DNA from 4 places in the Sphingopyxis sp. SCN 67-31 genome. Region 2 is predicted to be linked to each of the others. Evidence: predicted binding sites of a transcription regulator. Region 2 holds the regulator's gene; each other region holds the start of a gene.
The links. Region 2 encodes LexA, which represses DNA repair genes until DNA is damaged. Its sites were predicted from a motif close to GTTCCNCNCTTGTTCT; they were not measured.

Region 1 (5,480 bases), on a different contig from region 2:
CTTGGCGCGCATCTCGTCATATTCGAGGAACATGCCATATTCGCTTTCGGGCATGCCGATCGTGTCGAGCAGGTGCGAATAAGCGGCGATGTGAACGGTTTCCATGTTGCTGAACGCGGTCAGCATCATCTTGACCTCGGTCGGCTTGAACACGCGGCCGTACTTGTCGTGGTAGCAATCCTGCACCTCGACATCGGCCTGGGTGAAGAAGCGGAATATCTGGGTGAGCAGATTGCGCTCATGGTCGCTGATCTTCTGCGCCCAGTCGCGGCAATCCTCGCCCAGCGGCACTTCCTCGGGCATCCAGTGGATCTGCTGCTGGCGCTTCCAGAAATCATAGGCCCAGGGATATTCGAAGGGCTTGTAGGTCTTGCGGGCTTCGAGCAATGGCATCGGCGTTTCCTCGGATCAGAATGGCTTGTGATTATTGGTCAAGACGACGTGACTCGGTGACGGGCAAACCCGCCTCGGTCGGAACATAGATCAGGCTGGCCTTGGTCCCTTCGAGCGCCTGAATTTGAAGATAGCGCAAATACCCCTCGGGGCCACCAAGGCTGTCCTGCAAGATAGCGTTAGCCTGAGCAGCGCCCTTGGCACGAATAACCTCAGCATCGGCAAGCGAGATGGCGCTTTCCTTTTTTGCGCGAGCTTCAAGTATTGCGACTTGGCGCGAGGATTGCGCCTCGGCTAGCGCCGCCTCGCCCGCCAGGCGTTGCGAATAGACGCGATACTGCGGATAGCCGATCAGGAAGACGAGCAGTAGAATGATCGCTGCTCCGACCGCCGCGAGGGTACAACCCGCATTCTTGTTCATGGGGTTAGATCCTTATTGGCAGGCCAGACACTCGTCATAATCGGTGCTCTCGGCCGAAAGCTCGAACTTCGCCGCCTCGGGCGTGTTGTCGGCCTCGACCCCGCCCGCGAAGCCGGCGCGCTGCACCGATTTCGAGCGGAGATAGTAGAGCGATTTGATGCCGAGTTCCCACGCGCGGTAGTGGAGCATGAGCAGATCCCATTTCTCGACGTCCGCCGGGATGAACAGGTTCAGCGACGCCGCCTGATCGATATAGGGCGTGCGGTCGGCGGCGAGTTCGAGCAGCCAGCGCTGGTCGATCTCGAAGCTCGTCTTGAACACATCCTTTTCGTCCTGCGTCAGGAAGTCGAGGTGCTGGACGCTGCCGCCGCGCTCGAGGATCGAGTTCCAGATATTGTCGCTGTTCTTCGCCTTGTCGACGAGCAGGGCTTCGAGGTGCGGGTTGCGGATCGAGAAGCTGCCCGAGAGCGTCTTATGCGTGTAGATGTTCGCCGGGATCGGCTCGATACACGCGCTGGTGCCGCCGCAGATGATGCTGATCGACGCGGTCGGCGCGATCGCCATCTTGCACGAAAAACGCTCCATCACGCCCTGGTCGGCGGCGTCGGGGCAGGGGCCGCGCTCGTTGGCGAGCAGCATCGACGCCTGATCGACCTGCGCGCGGATATGCTTGAAGATGCGCAGGTTCGACGACTTCGCCATCGCGCCCTCGAACGGCAGGCCGCGCGCCTGGAGGAAGCTGTGGAAGCCCATGACGCCGAGGCCGACCGAGCGTTCGCGGCTGGCGCTATATTTGGCGCGCGCCATTTCGGGCGGGGCGCGGTCGATATAGTCCTGGAGGACATTGTCGAGCATGCGCATCACATCTTCGATGAAACGCTTGTCGCCGTTCCACTCGTCCCAGGTTTCGAGGTTCAAGGACGAGAGGCAGCAGACCGCGGTGCGATCGTTGCCGAGATGGTCGCGGCCCGTCGGCAGCGTGATTTCCGAGCAGAGGTTCGAGGTCGACACCTTGAGCCCGAGATCGCGATGATGCTTGGGCATCATGCGGTTCACCTGGTCGATGAAGATGATGTAGGGCTCGCCGGTCGCGAGGCGCGTCTCGACGAGCTTCTGGAACAGCGAGCGCGCGTCGACGGTGCCGCGGACGCTCTGGTCCTTGGGCGAGCGGAGGTTGAATTCCTTGCCGTCGCGCACCGCTTCCATGAATTCGTCGGTAATGAGGACGCCGTGGTGGAGGTTCAGCGCCTTGCGGTTGAAGTCGCCCGACGGCTTGCGGACCTCGAGGAACTCCTCGATCTCGGGGTGCGAGATGTCGAGATAGCAGGCGGCCGAGCCGCGGCGGAGGCTGCCCTGCGAGATGGCGAGGGTGAGCGAGTCCATCACGCGGACGAAGGGGATGATGCCGCTGGTCTTGCCGTTGAGGCCCACGGGTTCGCCGATGCCGCGCACCGCGCCCCAATAGGTGCCGATGCCGCCGCCGCGCGAAGCGAGCCAGACATTCTCGTTCCAGGTGCCGACGATCCCTTCGAGGCTGTCGTCGACCGAATTGAGGTAGCAGCTGATCGGCAGGCCGCGGCCGGTGCCGCCGTTCGAGAGAACGGGGGTCGCGGGCATGAACCACAGCTTCGAGATATAGTCGTAGAGGCGCTGCGCATGCTCGGCATCGTCGGCATAGGCCGAGGCGACGCGGGCGAAGAGATCCTGATAGGATTCGCCGGGGAGCAGATAACGGTCCTGCAAGGTTTCCTTGCCGAAATCGGTCAGCAACGAATCGCGCGACGAATCGGTAACGACCTCGAACCGGCGCGCATGCACCTTGGGCTCCGACGAATCGTTGAGCTTTGCGGCGGGTACCGCAGCCTTTGATTCGGCGCCCGATTCGGGCGCTGCCGGAGCGTCATTCTTCGTCAGTTCTGCCGTCGCCACGTCGCCTGTCTCCACCCGTTCGGTCTCGCGAAAATCCATGTTTCAATGCCCCGTTTTCCGACCGCGCAGCGGCGCAGTCTGTTCCCGTCTTGTTCGACTCAGGGCGAAGCCCCAGCCTAGCACCATTCGACCGCCGGGTGGCACTTATTTTCGGACGCAAAAAGCTGCTTCCCGCCCCCATATGGGATGGAGCGCGGAAATCCGCCACTTTCGGCCGCATACTAATTCTTGGGGTGCCCCCGTGGTCTACCCACCATCTATAGTGCCACGTCGGCGCGACGATGCAAGAGAGTAAATGACAGATTAGGGACTCGGTTCGTCGCTGATTTGATTCAACTCGTCGATGGAAAAGCACGCCTCAGGGGGTGATCGCCAGCGTTTCCGCGGGGTTCGGCCATATGTGGCGAAAGAGCATCGCTGTCGCAAAAAATCGGAGCGGCGGCACAAGATATCGCGGTGCTTCGGAAGGAGAGCTTCGCCCCAAAAGAAAAGGCCCCGGCGATGCCGAGGCCCAATCTTTAAATTCCTAGTGCGGGTCAGGCCTGCGCACCACCGTTGCCGGTGCCGCCGCCGCCCAGGAAACGCCAAAACCAACCCATGTCAGATCTCCTGTCGGTACTGCCCACGAAGAACAGTTAACGGAGCATATACCTTAATCGACATGGTAAATCGAGTCTTAACTATAAATTCCCTGCCAATCTGGCAGCTTAGGCGCGGCGGCTGTCGGAGGGGGGGGAGAGGCTGGCGAGAAGGTCGCCAATTAGCTGTGGTTTACCAAGCAGATAGCCCTGGCCGATATCGCAGCCAAGCTGGTCGAGGAGCGCCATCGTCTGCGCATCTTCGATGCCTTCGGCGACTGCGGTTGCGCCCAGACGGTGGGCGAGATCGATGGTCGATTTAACCACTTCGAGGTTGCGCTGCGAATCGCGCATGGTCATCACGAATCGCTTGTCGATCTTGATTTCGTCAGCCTCGATTTCGGTCAGATATTCGAGGTTTGACTGCCCCGTGCCATAGTCGTCGATCGACAGGCGCATGCCGGCGCGGCGGATTTGCGCCAGCGTCTGGCGGGCCTGGAGGCTGTTTTCGATCTGTGCGGTTTCGGTGATTTCGATGGTCAGCCGTTCGGGCGGCAGATGATGCGCGCTGAGCATGACGCGGATCGTCGAGACGAGATCCTTGTGATCGAGCAGGGTCGCCGAGAGATTAACCGACATGTGAATTTCAGTGCCGAGTTTCTGCAACTGCGCCGCCGAACGGATCGCCTGGTCCATGACGAACAGGGTCAGGCGATAGATGTCCTGGCTCTTTTCGGCCTGAACGATGAATTCGTCGGGCGAGATCGGCCCGCGCGTCGGATGCGTCCAGCGCACGAGCGCCTCGACGCCGACGAGCTGCCGCGTCGCGATCCGGTATTGCGGCTGGAAGGCGACCCAGATGTCGCCCGCGTTGAGTGCATCCTCGAGCTGCGAGTGGAAGCTGAGCTGCCAGCCGGCATCGTCCTTTTGCTGCGGCGTATATTTGGTCCACAGCACGCGGCTGCGGATCGATTTTTCGGCGGCGACCAGCGCGGCGGCGAGCCGCTGCGCGTTCGAGCCTTCGAACTCGTCATTGACCCCGAACGCCATCGACACGTCGACCTTCAACTCGTCGATGGTCAGCGGCGCGTTGAACAGCGCCGCGAGTCCCATGAGCTGCGTTTCGATCTGGCTGTGCTGATAATAGGGGACAAGCCATGCGAAGGTGCCGTCGAGATCGTGATAGAGGGTGGTGTCCTGCGACGCGAGCTGAAGCCGGCGGGTGACCTGCTCGACGAGCTTGCTCAGCCCTTCGCCCGGGATGAAGGCCGCAAGGTCTTCGAAATTGACGACTTTGGCCGCAATGACGGTCGCACTGCCATAGGATGCCTGTGTCCGCAGCGCCTCGAAATTGGGCAAGCCCGAAACGGGATTTTCATGCTGCGCCGATTTGCGGCGGCTGGCGCGGGCGACGTTGGTGCTGATCGTGGCAATCAGGAACAGGCTGGAGCCGATCGACACGGTAACGAGCATCGGCATGAGCGCGACTTTGACGACGATCAGGCCGAGTCCGGTGGCAACGGCGATCCAGTTGAAATGGCGGGTTCGCCGGAACGCAAGCGCACCGATCAACGCGGCGGCGGTCAGCGCGAGCGCGGGTATCCAGCCGATATCAATCGGCTGGCCGCGCTTCAGCGTCTCGCCGCCGATCAGATGGATAAAGGCGCCGGGTATCTTGTCGTGGCCGGGGAGATAGTGGGTATCCTGATACGCGGTTGCGGTTGCGGCGAAGATGACGTCCTTGCCCGCGAGCTCGCGGGCGCCGACTTGTCCGGAAATGACGTCGATTGCGCTATATGTCCTGATTGTGTCGGTGTTGTACGACAGATCGAGGGCATAGGTGCCGACCCCGGGATTGCGAACATTCGCGAGCAGCGAGGAAAAGGTCGGAATGTCACGACCGTTGACGTTCAGCGCCGTCGGCAAGCGCCAGACTTGCCAGAATTCATATTCCCAGCCGATGCAGGCGAGTTGCGCCGCCGTCCCGAACGCGGGGCTTGGAAAGCGGGTGAGCTGTGAGTCGCCGAGATCGGCCGACTTGGCTTCGACCGCGAGTACCGCTCGCGAGCCCATTCGGCGGATCGCGGCGGTCATTGTCGGAAAATCGCGATCCGCGCCGCGGCGATCGAAAAGGAAATCGACGAAAAGCCGCTTCGCAC
Region 2 (6,228 bases):
ATGCCTTGCAGGCTCAATATCCGACGCGCGCCGCGGCGGAGGCTTACAAGGATGAGGCGTTCGCGCGCACATTCGCTCGCGGCGATGCAAATGACACGATCTACCAGCTTGATTCGTCGCGCAATTACAATCCGTGGTCGAACCTCGAAAAGATCACGGTGCCTATGCTGTGGATCAACTCCGCCGACGATTTCATCAACCAGCCCGGCTACGGGATCACCGGAAAGGCGGCGGCACGCATGCCCGGCGCGACATTCGTCCTGATCCCGGCCAGCCCCGAAACGAAGGGTCACAGCACGCACAGCTGGGCGAAATTCTGGAAAGACGACCTCGTGAAGCTGATGGCGGAGTGATCGGCCGCCGGAAAGCTTCTATCCCTTCCCCTCGCCTCTCAAAAGCGATACGGCCCGCCGCCATGATCCTGGTCATCGACAATTACGACAGCTTCACCTTCAACCTCGTTCATTATCTGATCGAACTGGGGGCAGAGGTGCGCGTCGAACGCAACGATGCGCTCACCGCAGCCGAGGCGCTGGCGAGCGGCGCCGAGGCGATCCTCATTTCCCCCGGCCCCTGTACCCCGAACGAAGCCGGGATCAGCCTCGATCTCGTCGCCGCCTGCGCCGATGCGGCACGGCCGCTGCTCGGCGTATGCCTCGGTCATCAGGCGATCGGCCAGCATTTCGGCGGCACGGTGCAGCGCGGTCACCTGATGCACGGCAAGACCTCGCCGGTGTGCCACGACGGCACCGGGCTGTTCGCCGGCCTGCCCTCGCCGCTCACCGCGACGCGCTATCACAGCCTCGAAGTGGTCGACATTCCCGCCGCGCTCGCGATCAATGCGACGAGCGACGATGGCGCGGTGATGGGCTTTCGCCATGTCGAACTGCCGATCCACGGCGTGCAGTTCCACCCCGAGAGCATCGCCACCGAGCACGGCCACGCGATGCTCGCCAATTTCATGCGGCTGGCGGGGCTGCCGGTCGCCGAGCGGCAGGCGGCATGAGCCGCTTCGGCCCCTTTCCCGACCCCGCCCGCTTCCTCGAACCCGACGAGGCGGCGCATGCCTTCGCAACGATGCTCGACGGCGGCGGCCGCGACGAGGAGGTGGCCGGCTTCCTCTCCGCGCTTTCGGATCGCGGCGAGACGATGATCGAGATCGCCGCCGCGGCGCAGGCGATGCGCGAGCGGCTGATCCCGATCCAGGCGCCCGCGGGCGCGATCGACGTCTGCGGCACCGGCGGTGACGGCCACCACACGCTCAACGTCTCGACCGCGGTGTCGATCGTCGTCGCGGCGTGCGAGGTTCCCGTCGCAAAGCACGGGAATCGCGCCGCTTCCTCGAAATCCGGCGCGGCCGACACGCTCGAGGCGCTCGGGCTCGACATGGAGCGCGCCGGGCGGATGGCGGAGGCGCAGCTCGCCGACCTCGGCATCTGTTTCCTCTTTGCCGCCAACCATCATCCGGCGATGAAGCGCATCCAGCCGATCCGTCAGGCGCTGGCGCGCCGCACCATCTTCAACCTGATGGGGCCGCTCGCCAATCCGGCGCGCGTGACGCGCCAGCTCATCGGCATCGCGCGCCCCGCCTATGTTCCGGTCTATGCCGAAGCGCTGCACCGGCTCGGCACCGACCATTCGCGCGTCATTTCGGGCGACGAAGGGCTCGACGAGCTGTCGCTCGCGGGCGGTAACGAGGTGGCGGTGGTGACGCCCGACGGCGTGCAGATGCAGCGCAGCACCGCGGCCGACGCCGGTCTGCCCTCGCATCCGATCGCTGCGATCCGCGGCGGCGACGCCAGCTATAATGCCAGGGCCTTGCGCGACCTGCTGCGGGGCGAGCACGGCGCCTATCGCGACGCGGTGCTCTACAACGCCGCCGAGGCGCTTGTCGTCGCGGGCGCGGTCGACAGCCTCGTCGACGGGGTCGAGGAAGCCGCCGAGGCGATCGACAAGGGGCTTGCCAACGCGCTGCTCGATTGCTGGATCGCCTACCGATGAATGACGCCCAGCGCCCGGAAAAGCATTCCATATGAACAAATTGACCGAAATCCTCGCCACCAAGGCCGAAGAGGTCGCCGAGCGCCGCAAGAGCCGATCGGTGACGCAGCTTGATGCGATCGACGCGGGCGCGGTGCGTGGCTTCGCGGCGGCTCTCGAGGCGAAGATCGCGGCGGGCGGCTTCGGCCTGATCGCCGAAATCAAAAAAGCTTCGCCTTCCAAGGGCCTGATCCGCAAGGATTTCAATCCGGCGGACCATGCGCGCGCTTATGAAGCCGGCGGCGCGGCGTGCCTGTCGGTGCTCACCGACGCGCCGTGGTTCCAGGGGCATGAGGAATTTCTGATCGCCGCGCGCACCGCCTGCAACCTGCCGGTGCTGCGCAAGGATTTCATGATCGACCCGTGGCAGGTCGCCGAAGCGCGCTCGATCGGCGCCGACGCGATCCTGATCATCGTCGCCGCCCTCGACGACGGGCCGATGCGCGAGATCGAGGCGGCCGCCCTCGAACGCGGCATGGACGTGCTGGTCGAAGTGCACGACGAGGCCGAGCTCGACCGCGCACTCACCCACCTCCGATCGCGCCTGATCGGCGTCAACAACCGCGATCTTCGTACCTTCGAGACCGACCTTGCCGTCACCGAACGGCTTGCGAAGCGCGTTCCACCGGGCACGTTGCTCGTCGGCGAAAGCGGCATCGCCGCCCATGCCGACTGCCAGCGCCTCGCCAGGAGCGGCGTCCATGCCTTTCTGGTCGGCGAAAGCCTGATGCGGCAGGCGGACGTAACCGTAGCGACGCGGACGTTGCTGGAGGGCTGACGGCGTCCACGGCTCAAGCCGCTCCGTCATCGCTTGACAAGTTCCGCTCTGTTCCACTATCGTTCTCTATATGTCCATTGACAGCATGGAGACCGAGAGATGTTGACCGCGAAGCAGCACGAACTGCTCCACTTCATCCAGCAGCGCCTCGACGCGAGCGGAATTTCGCCTTCGTTCGAGGAGATGAAGGATGCGCTCGGGCTCAAGTCGAAATCGGGCATCCACCGGCTGATCAGCGCACTCGAGGAGCGGGGCTTCCTGCGCCGCCTGCCCAATCGCGCCCGCGCGCTGGAAGTGCTCAAGCTGCCCGAGGCGGCGAAGGCGCCGGCGCGCGACACCGTCGTGCCGCTGCGCAAGCCGGCGCCGGCGTTGAAGCCGATCGCCGCCAACGACATCATCGAGGTCCCGCTGCACGGCCGCATCGCCGCCGGCGTGCCGATTGAGGCGTTCGAGGATCACAACCAGCTTTCGGTTCCCGCCGCGCTGCTTGGCGCGGGCGAGCATTATGCGCTCGAAGTGTCGGGCGATTCGATGGTCGAAGCGGGGATTCTCGACGGCGACTATGCGCTGATCCAGAAGGCGAACACCGCGCGCGAAGGCGATATCGTCGTCGCGCTCGTCGACGGACAGGATGCGACGCTCAAATATTTCCGCCGCGAAGGGCCGATGATCCGGCTCGATCCCGCGAACAGCGCCTATGAACCGCAGCGCTACGAGGCCGAGCGCGTCATCGTGCAGGGCCGCCTGTCGGGATTGCTTCGTCGTTACCACTGACCTGTTGCGGTCGCCGCCACGGATGCGCGTCGCCGGCGCGCAGCGCGGTGGCGACATGCGGTCGCTCGCCCAGATAGAGCGCAAGACCGCCGCTCGCTTCCAGACTGTCGCGGTCGATCGTCAGCCAGCGCCCGATGCATTCGCGTGGCAGCCAGCGGTCGCTGATCACCACGTCGGCCGCGGCGCAGGCGGCGGCCATGGCGCGGCCATCGATGCGGTCGCGGCCACGCGCGGCGAGGATGATGCGCCGTGTCGCGCCCTGCCCCTGCCGCCAGCGGCAGAAATCGGCGTTGCATTCGACATGGTCGAGATCGGCGAGCGCGGTGAAGGGGACGTCGATCCCTGCCGCTTCGGCCATCGAATCGCGGATATAGTCCCCCGCCCGCGCGCGTAGCAGCGCATAGCCGCCGCCGGGAACGGCCGCGGCGATGTGGCGTCCGTCGCCGGAGATCAGCAGGTCGGGACGCGGCTGCGCGAGCAGGATGGCGGCCCCCGCCAGCAGCGGCGCCACCCCGGCGAGCCGCCAGCGCGTCTGCCACAGCAGCAGCCACAGGCCGCCGAACAGCGCAAGCGCGAAACCGCCCGGCGGAAAGCTGGGCAGCGTCGCGACGGCTCCCGGCGCCGAAGCGACCCGGTGGGCGAGCGCGATCAGCAACCGCAGCGCCTGTTCGGCGACCCACCAGAAGGGCGCGCCGAGCCCGACGCCGTCGAACAGCAGCGCCAGCGCCTCCATCGGCATGATGACGAAGGTCGTCAGCGGGATCGCGACGATATTGGCGAGCGCGCCGTAAAGCCCCGCCTTGTGGAAATGGAACAGCGCGATCGGCGCCAGCGCGACCTCGACGACCAGCCCCGTCAGTAGCAATCCCGCCGCGGCGCGCAGCAGACGAAGCGCCGTGCCTTCGTCGCGCCGCGCCAGGAACGTGCGCATCCAGCGGCTTTCGTGCAATGCGATGATCGCCGTCACCGCGGCGAAGCTGAGCTGGAAGCTGGGTCCGGCGAGTGCTTCGGGGCGCCACAGCAGCACGAGCAGCGCACCCGCCGCGACGAGGCGCAGCGTGATCGCCTCGCGCCCCATCAGGAAGGCGGCGAGCACGAGCAGCGCCGCGATCAACGAACGCAGCGTCGGCACTTCCGCTCCGGCAAGCCAGGTATAGCCCGCCCCGGCCAGCGCCGCCGCGGCGGCGGCCAGCGGCAACACATGCCCCGCCAGCGCGAGGCGCCGGCTCAGCCCGAGCAGCCGCATCGCGAGCAGCATCACGAAACCGATCACCGCGGTCACGTGCAGGCCGCTGATCGACAGCAGGTGCGCAAGCCCGCTGCGGCGCATCGCCTCGTCATCCGTCTCGGCGATCGCGCCACGGTCGCCGGTGACGAGCGCCGCGGCGACACCGCCGGGCGATCCCGGCACCGCGGTGTGGATATGTGCGCTGAGCCGCGCGCGCAGCGGCTGGCGTCGCTCGCCCGCTCCGGGCGCGCGCGCGACCTCTCCCAGCACCGTCCCGACCGCACCGATGCCGTCGAACCAGGCGCGCTGGGCGAAGTCGTAGCCGCCGGGCAGGTTGGCCGCCGGCGGCGGCATCAGCCGCGCGCGCAGGCCGATCGACTCGCCGGGCGCGATCCCCGCCGCGCGCTCGCCGCTCAGCGTCAGCCGGACCCGCGGCGGCAGGTCGGCGCGCCCGTGCGGCCGCACGATCATCCGCACCGTGCCGCGCGCCGGCAGCGGTTCGACGCTTTCGACCACCGCCGAAAATTCGGTCGTAGCCGGATAGGCGAGCACCGGCGCCGCGACCCACGCGGCGCGCGCCCAGATCAGCAGCAGCCCCGCAGCCATCGTGGCGCAGGCGATCGCAAGGCTGCGCCCGGTCCGCCGCTGCCAGCCGATCAGCAAGCCGCCGCAGACGCCCCCGCCGAGAAGGAACAGCGTTCCGATCCACTGCGCGCGCGCCGGCGCCGCGAACCACAAGCCGATCCCCGCCGACAGCGCGACCGGCAGCCACAGTCCCAACCGCTCGCGCTCGCGGTCGAGCCGGTCCTCCAGCCACGCGAAGGCGCGCCGCAACGCGGCGGCCGCGCTTTCCCCAATGGGCGTTTGAAGCCTCCTTGTCGCCATGCTAGGGGCTGCCCCGACATCGTCCCCGGTCCCCGCCCGGGGCCGCAAGGTGAGTGAAAGAGGCCAGAGTGGCAACCGAAAACAAGACCGATCCCGCCGAAGCGACCGGCACCGACGTGGTGACGCGCTTCGCGCCCTCCCCGACCGGCTTCCTCCATATCGGCGGCGCGCGCACCGCGCTGTTCAACTGGCTGTTCGCGCGGCACCATGGCGGCAAGTTCCTGCTCCGCATCGAAGACACCGACCGCGCGCGGTCGACCGAGGCCGCGATCGACGCGATCCTCGACGGGATGCGCTGGCTCGACCTCGACTGGGACGGCGACGCCGTCTTCCAGTTCGCGCGCGCCGGCCGCCATGCAGAGGTCGCGCAGGAACTGCTCGCGAAGGGCGCGGCCTATCGCTGCTATCTGACGCAGGACGAGCTGGCCGCGATGCGCGCCGAGGCGCAGGAGAAGCGCGTCCCCTTCCGCGTCCGCAGCCCATGGCGCGACCGCGACGACGGCGATCCCGCCGCGCCGCACGT
Region 3 (6,228 bases), on a different contig from region 2:
CTGGATCACCCGTCCATCGTCCTCGAGCAGCGGCGATTTGCCGAGCGGATGGACGGCTTTCAGCTCGGGCGGCGCGAGATTGGTCACGGCGTCGCGCTGATAGTGGCGGATTTCGTATGGAGCGCCGATTTCCTCGAGCAGCCACAATATGCGCTGCGACCGGCTGTTGTTCAGATGGTGGACGATCAAGCTCATCGCATTCTCCTCTTATCCGCGCCAATATCCGTTACGATCGATCAACGCCGCCAGCTCGCGCACCAGCTTGGCGCCGACAATCGCGGTCACGCCGCCGATATCGCGGCCCGGATGATGTTCGACGATGTCCGCGCCGACGATCGGCGCGCGCTGCCGGTGCAGCACCGCGAGCAGTTCGCGCACCGTCAGCCCGCCGGGCTCGGGATGCGCGACGCCGGGCGCCGCCGACGGATCGAGCCCGTCGAGGTCGATCGAGATATAGAGCGGGCCGCTCAGCACCGGCACCGCTTCGGGAACGAAGCCCGCCATCGGGACGATCTCGACGCCGAAGCGATCGGCTTGCGTGGCGCAATGGCGATTCAACGTGCGGATACCGACTTGGACCAACCGCGCGGCATGGCCCGCTTCGCATATCCGGGCAAAGGGCGACGCATGGCTGCGCGGATTGCCGCCGAAGTCGTCGTACAAGTCGGGATGCGCGTCGATGTGCAGGATGTTGAGCGGACCGAAACAAGCGGCGGCGGCTTCGACGAGCGGAAATGTCACCGCATGATCGCCGCCAAGCGCGATGGGAATTTCGCCATCCTCGTGCAGCATCGCGACATGGCGCCGGATCGCGGCATCGTCGTGTTCGACATGCTCGGTCAGCGGCAGGTCGCCATCGTCGGTGAAGGCGATATCCGTGCCGATTTCGGGACCGAGTTCGCTTGCCATATTGCCGCGATCGCTGCGCAGCGCGGCACGGATCGCGGCAGGACCACCCGCCGCGCCGCGTTCGAAACTGCTGTTGACGTCGGTCGGCAAACCGAAAAGGCGGATCGCGGGCATCGAGCCTGTGTAGTCCTTGCCCCTGAACACGCAAGCCGGGATGCGGCACATGCCCCCGCTAGCATGGTCAGCGGCGGCATGGTCAACGGCGGCCGGGCCGACCTGCCAAGAGAGGGGTCGGGCAGATCCAAGGAGGCGTGCCGGAGAGGCACGGGCCCGCCGCCGTTCGCCGGCGAGCCGTATTGCGACGGCTCGCCGGATCCGGATCAGATATCGTCGTCGTCCGCGTCGGGGCCGGTCATCATCTCTTCGGCCACCGCATCGGTGCGGCTGCGGATCGCCTTTTCGAGCCGCTCCATCAGTTCGGGATTTTCGGTCAGGAAATTCTTCGCATTTTCGCGGCCCTGACCGATGCGGATCGAATCATAGCTGAACCAGGCGCCCGATTTTTCGACCAGACCGGCCTTTACCCCGAGGTCGAGGATTTCGCCGATCTTCGAAATGCCCTGCCCGTACATGATGTCGAATTCGACCTGCTTGAACGGGGGCGCGACCTTGTTCTTGACGACTTTGACACGCGTGGTGTTGCCGACGATTTCGTCGCGGTCCTTGATCTGGCCGGTGCGGCGGATATCGAGGCGGACCGAGGCGTAGAATTTGAGCGCATTGCCGCCCGTCGTCGTCTCGGGATTGCCGTACATCACGCCGATCTTCATGCGCAGCTGGTTGATGAAGATCACCATGCAGCGCGAGCGGCTGATCGAGCCGGTGAGTTTGCGCAAGCTCTGCGACATCAGGCGCGCCTGAAGGCCGACATGGCTGTCGCCCATCTCGCCTTCGATTTCGGCGCGCGGGACGAGCGCGGCGACCGAGTCGACGACGAGCACGTCGATCGCATTCGAGCGCACCAGCGTATCGACGATTTCAAGCGCCTGTTCGCCCGTATCGGGCTGCGACACGATCAGCTCGTCAATGTTGACGCCCAGCTTCTTCGCATAGACGGGATCGAGCGCATGTTCGGCGTCGACGAAGGCCGCGGTTCCGCCGGTCTTCTGCGCTTCGGCGATGCAATGCAGCGCAAGGGTGGTCTTGCCCGAGCTTTCGGGACCGTAGATTTCGATGACGCGGCCACGCGGCAAACCGCCGACGCCGAGCGCGATGTCGAGGCCGAGCGACCCGGTCGAGACCGCCTCGACCTGCATCGCTTCCTTCGATCCGAGCTTCATCACCGAGCCCTTGCCGAACGCGCGATCGATCTGCGCGAGTGCGGCGTCGAGCGCCTTCTGCCTGTCTGTGCTGTTCACTGATTTCCCCGATTCGACGAGTGATAATTGTCCGGCCATGACCGTTCCTTTCCAGCTCTAGAGCGAAGGCAGAACCACCGCAACGCCAGAGCTGTGTACGTCATTTGTTCTACCGGAACAAGTGAAGAACAAATATTTTTGCGCGCTATCCGCAAGGCGCGCGCTATTCCGCGAAAAATCCGTCCAGAACGGCCTCGATTTCGGCGATACGGAACGGCTTCGTCACCAGCTTGCGGCTCGCATGCGGCGCGGGAATCACGTCGCCGCCGCCCGAGGTGAAGGCAAAGGGAATCCCCCGCTCCGCCAGCGCGTCGGCGACCGGCCAGCCCTTTTCGTCGCCCAGGTTGATATCGACGAGCGCGCCCGCCACCGGCTGCGACGCGATTGCCGCGAGCGCTTCTTCGTTGGTCGTCGCCTGCGCCGGTTCGGGATAGCCGAGCGCGTCGAACATATCGACGAGCATCATGCCGATCAGGACATCGTCTTCGACAAGCAGGATCAACCGGTCTTCAGCCATGGCCCACCCTGTGCGCCGCATCATCGAGCGCCATCGACACGGCTTCGGCAAGCTGCGCGACCGAGAAGGGCTTGGGCAGGAAGGCGACATCGTCGATGTTGATCGACTGGCGCAATTGCTCCTCGGCATAGCCCGACATGAACAGCACCGGCAGGTTCGCCCGCTTGGCGCGCATGGCACGGACCATCGTCGGCCCGTCCATCGTCGGCATCACAACGTCGCTGATCACCAGGTCAATCTTGTCCATCGCGGCGAAGCGTTCAAGCCCCTCTTCGCCCTGCGACGCGGTGACGACCGTGTAACCCGCGCGGGTCAGCGCCCGTTCGGCGACCGCCCGCACCATATCCTCGTCCTCGACGAGCAGGATGGTGCCGGTGCCCCACTGGCTTTTCTTCGCCTTCGCGGTCGGCGGCGGCGTCGCCGGCACGCCGCTTTCGGCCCGGTGGACCGGCAGGTAGATGGTGAAGTTTGTCCCCGCGCCGGGCTTGCTGTCGGCAAAGATAAAGCCCGCCGACTGCTTGATGATGCCGTAGACCGTCGACAGCCCCAGTCCCGTCCCCTTGCCGACATCCTTGGTCGTAAAAAAGGGTTCGAAGATTTTGGGCAGCACTTCGGCCGGAATGCCGGTGCCCGTATCGCTGACCTTCAGCGCGCTGTAATCGGCGGGCGGCATGAATTCATTGCCCATCTGGCGCACGTCGGCGGCCGAAACGGGATAGGTTTCGATCGTCAGCGTCCCGCCGCCGGGCATCGCGTCGCGCGCATTGACCGCAAGGTTGATGATGACCTGTTCGAGCTGCCCGGGGTCGGCGCGCACCGCACCCAGCCCGCGACCGTGATGCACCGACAATTGCACCGTATCGCCGATCAATCGCTTGAGCAGATGCGATACTTCCGAAATCACGTCGGGAAGCTGCAATATCTGCGGCCGCAACGTCTGCTGGCGCGAAAAGGCGAGCAACTGCCGCGTCAGGCTCGCCGCGCGGTTGGCGTTGCTGCGGATCTGCTGAATATCGTCATAGTCGCTGTCGCCCGGCGTGTGCCGCATCAGCATCAGATCGCAGCTTCCGAGCACCGCGGTCAGGATATTGTTGAAATCATGCGCGACGCCGCCCGCAAGCTGGCCGACTGCCTGCATCTTCGATGCCTGCGCCACCTGCCGCTTGAGGCGCGACTCCTCGCTCGAATCCTTGAGGCTGAGCAGAACCGCCGCCTCGCCCAGCCCGCGCACGCCGACGACGCGCATCGACACCGGCTCGTCGCCTTGTCCGGCCAGCCGGATCGAGAGATCGCCGCCGACCTGTTGCCCGCTGCTGTGACGGCGGATCATGTCGGCGAGTGGCCCCTTGTCCTCGCCGACCACAAGATCGCCGGGGTAGCGCGGCTTCTTGCCATCGGCGACGCCCGCGGCGCGCATGAAAGCGCGGTTCATGTAAAGAAAGCGGCCGTCGCGATCGACGAGCGCAAGCCCGAAGGGCAGCAGCGACAGCAGCGTTTCGATATAGCTTTGCGCGGTGCCGCGATCGGCGGGTCCGATCTCCTCGTCGAGCATGGCGAGCAGCATCGGCCCGTGCGTATCGGCCGGCGTCAGCGGGATTTGCAGCATCCGCACTGGCGTTGCCCGATCGCCCTCACGCGCAAAATAGAGCGCGCCGGCATCATCGAGCCGCAACATACCGGCGACATCGCGCCCCGCATAATGCAGCGCATCCTCCTCGCCGAGCGCGCGCAAAAGAAACGCCTGATTGGCAACGCGCAACCGGCCCTCGGCACTGACCAGCGCCGCCATCACCCCCGCCTGCGCCAGCGTGCGCCCCGCGGGTCCGTCGAGGTGGCGGACGATCTCTCCCGCCAGATCGAGCCGTTCATGGGCCGAAAAGCGCCAGATCAGATAGTCTTCGGCCTGCCCCGATCGCAGCACTTGCGCGCGAAGTTGCAAGGGCCCGACCGCGATTTCGTCGACCCCGCCTTCACCGTCACGCCACGCGGTCCGGCCCGCATTTTTGAGCAGCTCGGCGCCGCGCCCTTCGAGCGGCAGGCCCGGCGGCGTGACGAAGCCGCCCATCCATGTCGCGAACAGGTCGTTCGCACAGACGAGACGTCCGGCCCGGTCGGTGATCGCAATCGCGATATCGTCATGATTGACCGCGGCGCGCAGCATCGACCAATCGGTCGGCGCTGCCTCGCCCACCGCGGCCGCCGGAAAAAGACGCCGCGCGAGGATCATGCCGCCCGCCGCGAGCGCGAGTCCGGCAAGGAAACCGGCGGCAAGCACCGCGTCGCCGGTGGCCCAGAACAACAGCCCGACCGACACCAGCGCGAGACCGCCGAGCAGCGCAAGGTCGATCCGGGAAAGTCCTTGAATTGCAGAAAGCGGACCGGCAGCGCCCACCCCCCTGCTGAAATCGGTATCAGCGGAAGGCAGGCTCTGCGCGGTCAATTCACACTTTCCCAGTCAGCGCATCACCAGATGCGAACACGATCCTTCGGATCCAGATAGAGCTTCTGGCCCGGCTTAACCTGATAGGCCTTATACCAAGGGTCAAGATTGCGCGAGACCCAAGTCCGCTGGATCGAGGGCGAATGCGGATCGGTCGAAATGCGCTGCGACAGATTCTGTTCGCGATAGTTGCGCCGCCATACCTGCGCCCAGCCGAGGAAGAAGCGCTGGTCGCCGGTCAGCCCGTCGATCACCGGCGCCTCCTTGCCGCCCAGCGACGCCTTGTACGCGTCATAGGCGATGTTGAGGCCGGCGAGATCGCCGATATTCTCACCCAGCGTGAAGGTGCCGTCGAGATGCTCGCCCGGCAGCACTTCATAGGCGTCATATTGCGCAACGAGCGCCTTGCTCGCCGCTTCGAACGCCTTCACATCCTCGGGCGTCCACCAGTCGGCGAGCTTGCCGGTTTCGTCATATTTCGAACCCTGGTCGTCGAAATGGTGGCTGATCTCATGGCCGATCACCGCGCCGATGCCGCCATAGTTGATTGCCGGGTCGGCCTTCGGATCGAAGAAGGGCGGCTGCAGGATTGCGGCCGGGAAGACGATCTCGTTCATCCCGAAATTGGCATAGGCATTGACCGTCATCGGGGTCATGCCCCATTCCCAGCGCCGGATCGGACCGCCGAGACGGCTGATATTGTCGTCATGCTGCCACTGGTTGGCGCGCAGCGCGTTGCCGAACAAGTCGTCGGCCCGGATTTCCAGCGATCCATAATCCTTCCAGCGATCGGGATAGCCGATCTTGGTGGTGAAATTGGCCAGCTTCTTCTTCGCCTTCACCTTGGTTTCGGGCTGCATCCACGCAAGATTGTCGATGCGGTGGCCGAGCGCCGCGATGACATTCTTGACCAGCTTGTCCATTTCCGCCTTGGTTTCGGGCGGGAAATATTTCGCGACATAATCCTTGCCGACCGCTTCACCCAGATTGCCCGTGGTGAAATC
Region 4 (6,228 bases), on a different contig from region 2:
TTGGAGAGACCCTCGAGCGTCGCGCGCTGGGGCTGGCTGAGGATCAGGAGTTTGAGTTTCTTCTTTTCGGTCATTCTGTCGTCTCTGACTTCTGGTTCCTATGCGTCCGGGGCGGACATCGGATGCCCGCCCCGCCGTGATTGATGGGACGGAGCCCATAAATAAGTCTCGCTGCCCCTCCCGCGAGCAGGAGGGGGTAAGGAAGGGTTATTCCGCCGCGATGCCTGCCTTGGCGAACATGTCCTCGCCGTCGCTTTCGGCTTCGTCGACCGGCGCGTCGTCGTTCGCCTTCGCCTTCTTGCGGTTGTCGAAGCTGTCCCACACGCTATTCCAGTCGCCGCGCGTCGCCGCCTTCGAATATTCGGTGGCGCGGGTTTCGAAGAAGTTGGCGTGCTCGACGCCGTTGAGCAGCGGCGCGAGCCAGGGGAGGGGATGCTCCTCGATCATGTAGATCGGCTGGAAGCCGAGCTGCCCGAGGCGCCAGTCGGCGATGTAGCGGATATAGCGCTTGATCTCCTTGGGCGTCATGCCGGGGACTGGACCCTGCTCGAACGCCAGGTCGATGAACGCATCCTCGAGCCGCACCGTCTTCTGGCAGCAGTCGATGATGTCCTCCTTCACCGCCTTGGTCAGGCAGTCGCGTTCCTTGGCGAAGGCGTGGAACAGGCGCGTGATGCCTTCGCAATGCAGGCTCTCGTCGCGGATCGACCAGCTGATGATCTGACCCATTCCCTTCATCTTGTTGAAGCGCGGGAAGTTCATCAGCATCGCGAAGCTGGCGAAGAGCTGAAGCCCTTCGGTGAAGCCGCCGAACATCGCAAGCGTACGCGCGATGTCCTCGTCATTGTCGACGCCGAAGGTGCCCATATAGTCGTGCTTGGCGCGCATCTCCTCATATTCGAGGAACATGCCATATTCGCTTTCGGGCATGCCGACCGTGTCGAGCAGGTGCGAATAGGCCGCGATGTGGACCGTTTCCATGTTGCTGAACGCGGTCAGCATCATCTTGATCTCGGTCGGCTTGAACACGCGGCCGTATTTTTCGTGGTAGCAGTCCTGCACCTCGATGTCGGCCTGGGTGAAGAAGCGGAAGATCTGGGTCAGCAGATTGCGTTCGTGGTCGCTGATCTTCTGCGCCCAATCGCGGCAATCCTCGCCCAGCGGCACTTCTTCCGGCACCCAGTGAATCTGCTGCTGGCGCTTCCAGAAATCATAAGCCCAGGGATATTCGAAGGGCTTGTAGGTCTTGCGGGCTTCGAGAAGAGGCATGGTTCGTTTCTTTCGTCAGGCAATGGCAGCAGCAGGGCGGACAGGGACAGACGCCGGACGGCCCGGCGGGCGTCCGGCGTGATAGAAGGGGGTGCGCGGGCCCGGTGCCCCTGCCCCCGGTGCTCGTGCCGACGTCAGCCGGCGGGCGGGATATAGGGCGCGCCGAGCGTCGCGCGACTGTCGATCGCGTCGATCTCCTGACGCTCCCCGCTCAGGAACAGCATCAGGAAGGCGCCGAATCCGCCGAGAACGAACAGGATGATCGCGATCCACACCGCGCGCGCCGATGCCGTCACGCCGCGCGGCGCCGGGCCGGGCTCCAGATCGTTGGTCCGCTTGGCGAACAGGCGCGCCACGCCGCGCGCGTTGATGATGAGCCAGATCATCGCGACGAAGCTGACCAGCGTGAACAGCGCCGTCAGGATCGGGTAGTGGATGATGTCGCTCATCGCCATGCTCCGCTTCAGCCCGCCTCGCGTCGGAATAACGCGCGAGGGCTGCGGAGGATGCGTGGCGGCGCTCGCCGCGGGACAGGGATGCGCGTGCGCGCATCACTGGCACGCCAGGCATTCGTCGTAATCGGTGCTTTCGGCCGTGAGTTCGTATTTGGGCGCTTCGGCCGTGTTATCGGCCTCGACACCACCCGCGAAGCCCGCGCGCTGCACTGACTTGGACCGCAGATAATAGAGCGACTTGATGCCGAGTTCCCACGCGCGATAGTGGAGCATCAGCAGGTCCCACTTCTCGACGTCCGCCGGGATGAACAGGTTCAGCGACGCCGCCTGGTCGATATAGGGCGTGCGGTCGGCGGCGAGTTCGAGCAGCCAGCGCTGGTCGATCTCGAAGCTCGTCTTGAACGCGTCCTTCTCGTCCTGCGTCAGGAAGTCGAGGTGCTGGACGCTGCCGCCCTTTTCGAGGATCGAATTCCACACCGCGTCGCTGTTCTTCGCCTTGTCGACGAGCAGCGATTCGAGGTGCGGGTTCTTGACCACGAAGCTGCCCGACAGCGTCTTGTGGGTGTAGATGTTCGCCGGGATCGGCTCGATGCACGCGCTGGTGCCGCCGCAGATGATGCTGATCGACGCGGTCGGCGCGATCGCCATCTTGCAGCTGAAACGCTCCATCACGCCCTGGTCCGCGGCGTCGGGGCAGGGGCCGCGCTCCTTGGCGAGCAGCATCGACGCCTGGTCGACCTGCGCGCGGATATGCTTGAAGATGCGCAGGTTCCACGATTTCGCCATCGCGCCCTCGAAGGGCAGGCCGCGCGCCTGGAGGAAGCTGTGGAAGCCCATGACGCCGAGCCCGACCGAGCGTTCGCGGCTCGCGCTGTATTTGGCGCGCGCCATTTCGTCGGGCGCGCGGTCGATATAGTCGCTGAGGACATTGTCGAGGAAGCGCATCACGTCCTCGATGAACGGCTTGTCGCCGCTCCACTCGTCCCAGGTTTCGAGGTTGAGCGACGAGAGGCAGCAGACCGCGGTGCGGTCGTTGCCCAGATGGTCGCGGCCCGTCGGCAGCGTGATTTCCGAGCAGAGGTTCGAGGTCGAGACCTTCAGCCCCAGGTCGCGGTGATGCTTGGGCATCATGCGGTTCACCTGGTCGATGAAGATGATGTAGGGCTCGCCGGTCGCGAGCCGCGTCTCGACCAGCTTCTGGAACAGCCCGCGCGCGTCGACGGTGCCGCGGACGCTCTGGTCCTTGGGGCTGCGCAGGTTGAACTCGGCGCCGTCGCGCACCGCTTCCATGAACTCGTCGGTCAGGAGGACGCCGTGGTGGAGGTTGAGCGCCTTGCGGTTGAAGTCGCCCGACGGCTTGCGCACCTCGAGGAACTCCTCGATCTCGGGATGCGAGATGTCGAGGTAGCAGGCGGCCGAACCGCGGCGCAGGCTGCCCTGGCTGATCGCGAGGGTCAGCGAGTCCATCACGCGCACGAAGGGAATGATGCCGCTGGTCTTGCCGTTGAGGCCGACGGGTTCGCCGATGCCGCGGACATTGCCCCAATAGGTGCCGATGCCGCCGCCGCGGCTGGCCAGCCAGACATTCTCGTTCCAGGTGCCGACGATCCCCTCGAGGCTGTCGTCGACCGAGTTCAGATAGCAGGAGATGGGCAGGCCGCGGCCGGTGCCGCCGTTCGAGAGCACCGGGGTCGCAGGCATGAACCAGAGGCGCGAGATATAGTCGTAGAGGCGCTGGGCGTGGTCGGCATCGTCGGCATAGGCGCACGCGACTCGCGCGAACAGGTCCTGATAGGATTCGCCGGGCAGCAGATAGCGGTCCTGCAGCGTCTCCTTGCCGAAATCGGTGAGCAGCGCGTCGCGGCTGGAATCGGTCGTGACCTCGAATCGGCGCGCGTGCACTTTCGGCTCGCCCGAATCGCCCTGCCCGACGACCGGCGAATCAGTCTTCGATTCGGCCGCACCGGGCGCATCGTTTCTCGTCAGTTCCACCGTCGCCACGTCGTTCATCTCCACCCGTTCGGTCTCGCGAAAATCCATCCTGCTTCACCCCGTTTGCATGGCGCGCGACGGCGCCTTCGTTCTTGTCTTGTTCGACTCGGGGCGAAGCCCCAGCCTAGCATCTTTCGGCGCGTCGGGTGGGACATATTTGGCGCACCACGTCCTTTTCCCGCCCCTCTGCACGAAGAGCGACGGAAATCCGCCATTTGCAGCCAGATACAATTTCTTGGGGCCCCCCGACGGATCACCCACCACCTATAGTGCCACTTCGGCGCAGGGATGCAAGAGAGTAAATGCCCGATTACCGACTCGATTCGTCGCTGATTTGATTCGGTTCATCGCTCGCGCACGCTCCGCGACGCGCGCCGGTCACGCTATTCCGCGGCGTTCGACGCTTTCAGGTGCGTGGCCGTCAACGGCCGTGTCATGGCAGGGAGCGGGATGGGGGCAGTGGGGCCCGGGCGCGGACGGAAATGGCTCCATCCCGAATCGCCATTCGCCCAAAAAGAAAAGGCCCCGGCGATGCCGAGGCCCTTCCTGCAGTTTTTCAAGGCTTAGGCGGACGCGCCGCCGATGGCGCTACCGGAGCCACCAAGCCAACCCCAAAACCAACCCATGATCAATCTCCTGTCGGCACTGCCCCACGAAGAGAACAGTTAACCGCGCGTATACCTTAATTTTTAAGGTAAATCGAGTCTTAACCAATGGGATTGCCGCCAGATTGGCAGCTATGCGATGCGGCTGTGGGAGTTGGGAAAGATCGACGCGACCAGATCGGAAAACAACTGCGGTTTTCCAAGATGATAGCCTTGTCCGACATCGCATCCGAGTTGATGGAGCAACGCCATCGTCGGGGCGTCCTCGATCCCTTCGGCAACCGCGACGGCGCCCAGGCGATGCGCCAGATCGATGGTCGATTTGACGATTTCGAAGTTGCGCTGCGAATCGCGCATCGTCATCACGAATCGCTTGTCGATCTTGATCTCGTCGGCTTCGATCTCGGTCAGATATTCGAGGTTGGACTGGCCGGTGCCATAATCGTCGATCGACAGGCGGATGCCGGCACGACGAAGCTGCGCCAGCGTCTGGCGCGCCTGCCGGCTGTTCTCGATCTGCGCGGTTTCGGTAATCTCGATCGTCAGCAGTTCGGGCGGCAGATGATGCGCTGTGAGCATCACGCGGATCGTGCCGACGAGGTCGTCATGGTCGAGCAACGCCGCAGACAGGTTCACCGACATGTTGGCGTGGAGGCCGCGAGCATGCAGCTGGGCCGCCGACCGGATCGCCTGGTCCATGACGAACAGCGTCAGGCGATAGATGTCCTGGCTCTTTTCGGCCTGGACGATGAACTCGTCGGGCGGGATGGGGCCGCGCGTCGGATGCGTCCAGCGCACCAGCGCCTCCACGCCGACCAGCTGGCCGGTCGCGATGCCATATTGCGGCTGAAAGGCGACCCAGATGTCGCCGCCGGTCAGCGCGTCCTCGAGCTGCGAATGGAAACTCAATTGCCAGCCGGCGTCCTCCTGCTGGCGCGGCATATGTTTGGTCCACAGCGCGCGGGTGCGGACCGCGTGATCGGCGGCGACCAGCGCCGCGGCCAGCCGCTGCGCATTCGATCCCTCGAACTCGTCGTTGACGCCGAAGGCGATCGCGACGTCGATGCGCGCGCCGCCGATCGTCAGCGGGGCGTTGAACAGCGCGGCGAGGCCCGCGAGTTGCGCCTCGATCTGGCTGTGCTGATAAAATGGGACGAGCCAGGCAAAGTTGCCGTCGGGGTCGTGGTGCAGCGCCGTCGACTGCGACGCGAGCTGCAGGCGGCGTGCGACCTGCTCGACGAGTTGCTGGCTGCCTTCGCCGGGCAGAAAGGCGACGAGATCGCCGAAATTGACCAGCTTTGCCGCAACCACGGTGTGGCTTCCGAACGGCGCCTGCGACCGTAGCGCCTCGAAATTGGGTAGCCCCGATACGGGATTTTCGTGGAGCGCCGATTCGCGGCGGCGGCGGCGCGAAACATTGGCACCGAACACCCCGATCAGGACCAGTGCGGCGCCGATCGAACAGGTGACGAGCATCGTCGTCAGCCAGACCTTGACGACGATCAGCGCCGCGATCGTGCCCAATGCCGTCGCATTGAACCATCGGCCACGGCGGAAGGCGACGGCGCCCAACGTCGTGAGGAGGGCGAGTGCGAACGCCGGCATCCAGCCTATATCGGCCGGATTGCCGCGCTTCAGCGTCTCCGCGCCGATGACATGGATGAAGGCGCCCGGCACGCGATTATGTCCCGGCAGAAAATGCGCATCCTGAAAGGAGGGGGCGGTGGGTGCGAAGACGACATCCTTGCCCGCCAACTCGCGCCCGCCGACCTTTCCCGAGAGCAGGTCGATGGCCTCATAAACAGGAATGGAGCTGGTTCGATAGGAATAGTCGAGCGCGAAACTGCCGATCGGAAGCGACCGCTGCGCCAACAACGCGGAAAAGCTCGGAACGGTTTTCCCGCCGA

Region 1: the regulator LexA is predicted to act here: its motif matches at 2,824-2,839, upstream of ABS88_RS23335 (ribonucleoside-diphosphate reductase subunit alpha).
Region 3: the regulator LexA is predicted to act here: its motif matches at 2,382-2,397, upstream of recA (recombinase RecA).
Region 4: the regulator LexA is predicted to act here: its motif matches at 3,805-3,820, upstream of ABS88_RS18135 (ribonucleoside-diphosphate reductase subunit alpha).

The regions. Positions count from the first base shown of each region.
Region 1 is NZ_MEFH01000185.1:93-5,572, forward strand. It holds partial or broken gene ABS88_RS23325 (ribonucleotide-diphosphate reductase subunit beta) at 1-393, opposite strand, end outside; gene ABS88_RS23330 (SPFH domain-containing protein) at 425-814, opposite strand; gene ABS88_RS23335 (ribonucleoside-diphosphate reductase subunit alpha) at 827-2,782, opposite strand; partial or broken gene ABS88_RS23340 (EAL domain-containing protein) at 3,451-5,480, opposite strand, start outside.
Region 2 is NZ_MEFH01000054.1:66,657-72,884, forward strand. It holds gene ABS88_RS08485 (alpha/beta fold hydrolase) at 1-353, shown strand, start outside; gene ABS88_RS08490 (anthranilate synthase component II) at 416-1,006, shown strand; gene trpD (anthranilate phosphoribosyltransferase) at 1,003-2,001, shown strand; gene trpC (indole-3-glycerol phosphate synthase TrpC) at 2,033-2,818, shown strand; gene lexA (transcriptional repressor LexA) at 2,918-3,592, shown strand; gene ABS88_RS08510 (ComEC/Rec2 family competence protein) at 3,546-5,654, opposite strand; gene gltX (glutamate--tRNA ligase) at 5,774-6,228, shown strand, end outside.
Region 3 is NZ_MEFH01000140.1:439-6,666, forward strand. It holds gene ABS88_RS21595 (glutathione S-transferase family protein) at 1-195, opposite strand, end outside; gene ABS88_RS21600 (agmatinase family protein) at 208-1,023, opposite strand; gene recA (recombinase RecA) at 1,230-2,306, opposite strand; gene ABS88_RS21610 (response regulator) at 2,431-2,784, opposite strand; gene ABS88_RS21615 (hybrid sensor histidine kinase/response regulator) at 2,777-5,176, opposite strand; gene ABS88_RS21620 (M13 family metallopeptidase) at 5,248-6,228, opposite strand, start outside.
Region 4 is NZ_MEFH01000089.1:7,373-13,600, reverse strand. It holds gene ABS88_RS18150 (hypothetical protein) at 1-74, opposite strand, end outside; gene ABS88_RS18145 (ribonucleotide-diphosphate reductase subunit beta) at 208-1,269, opposite strand; gene ABS88_RS18140 (hypothetical protein) at 1,404-1,718, opposite strand; gene ABS88_RS18135 (ribonucleoside-diphosphate reductase subunit alpha) at 1,821-3,764, opposite strand; gene ABS88_RS18130 (EAL domain-containing protein) at 4,454-6,228, opposite strand, start outside.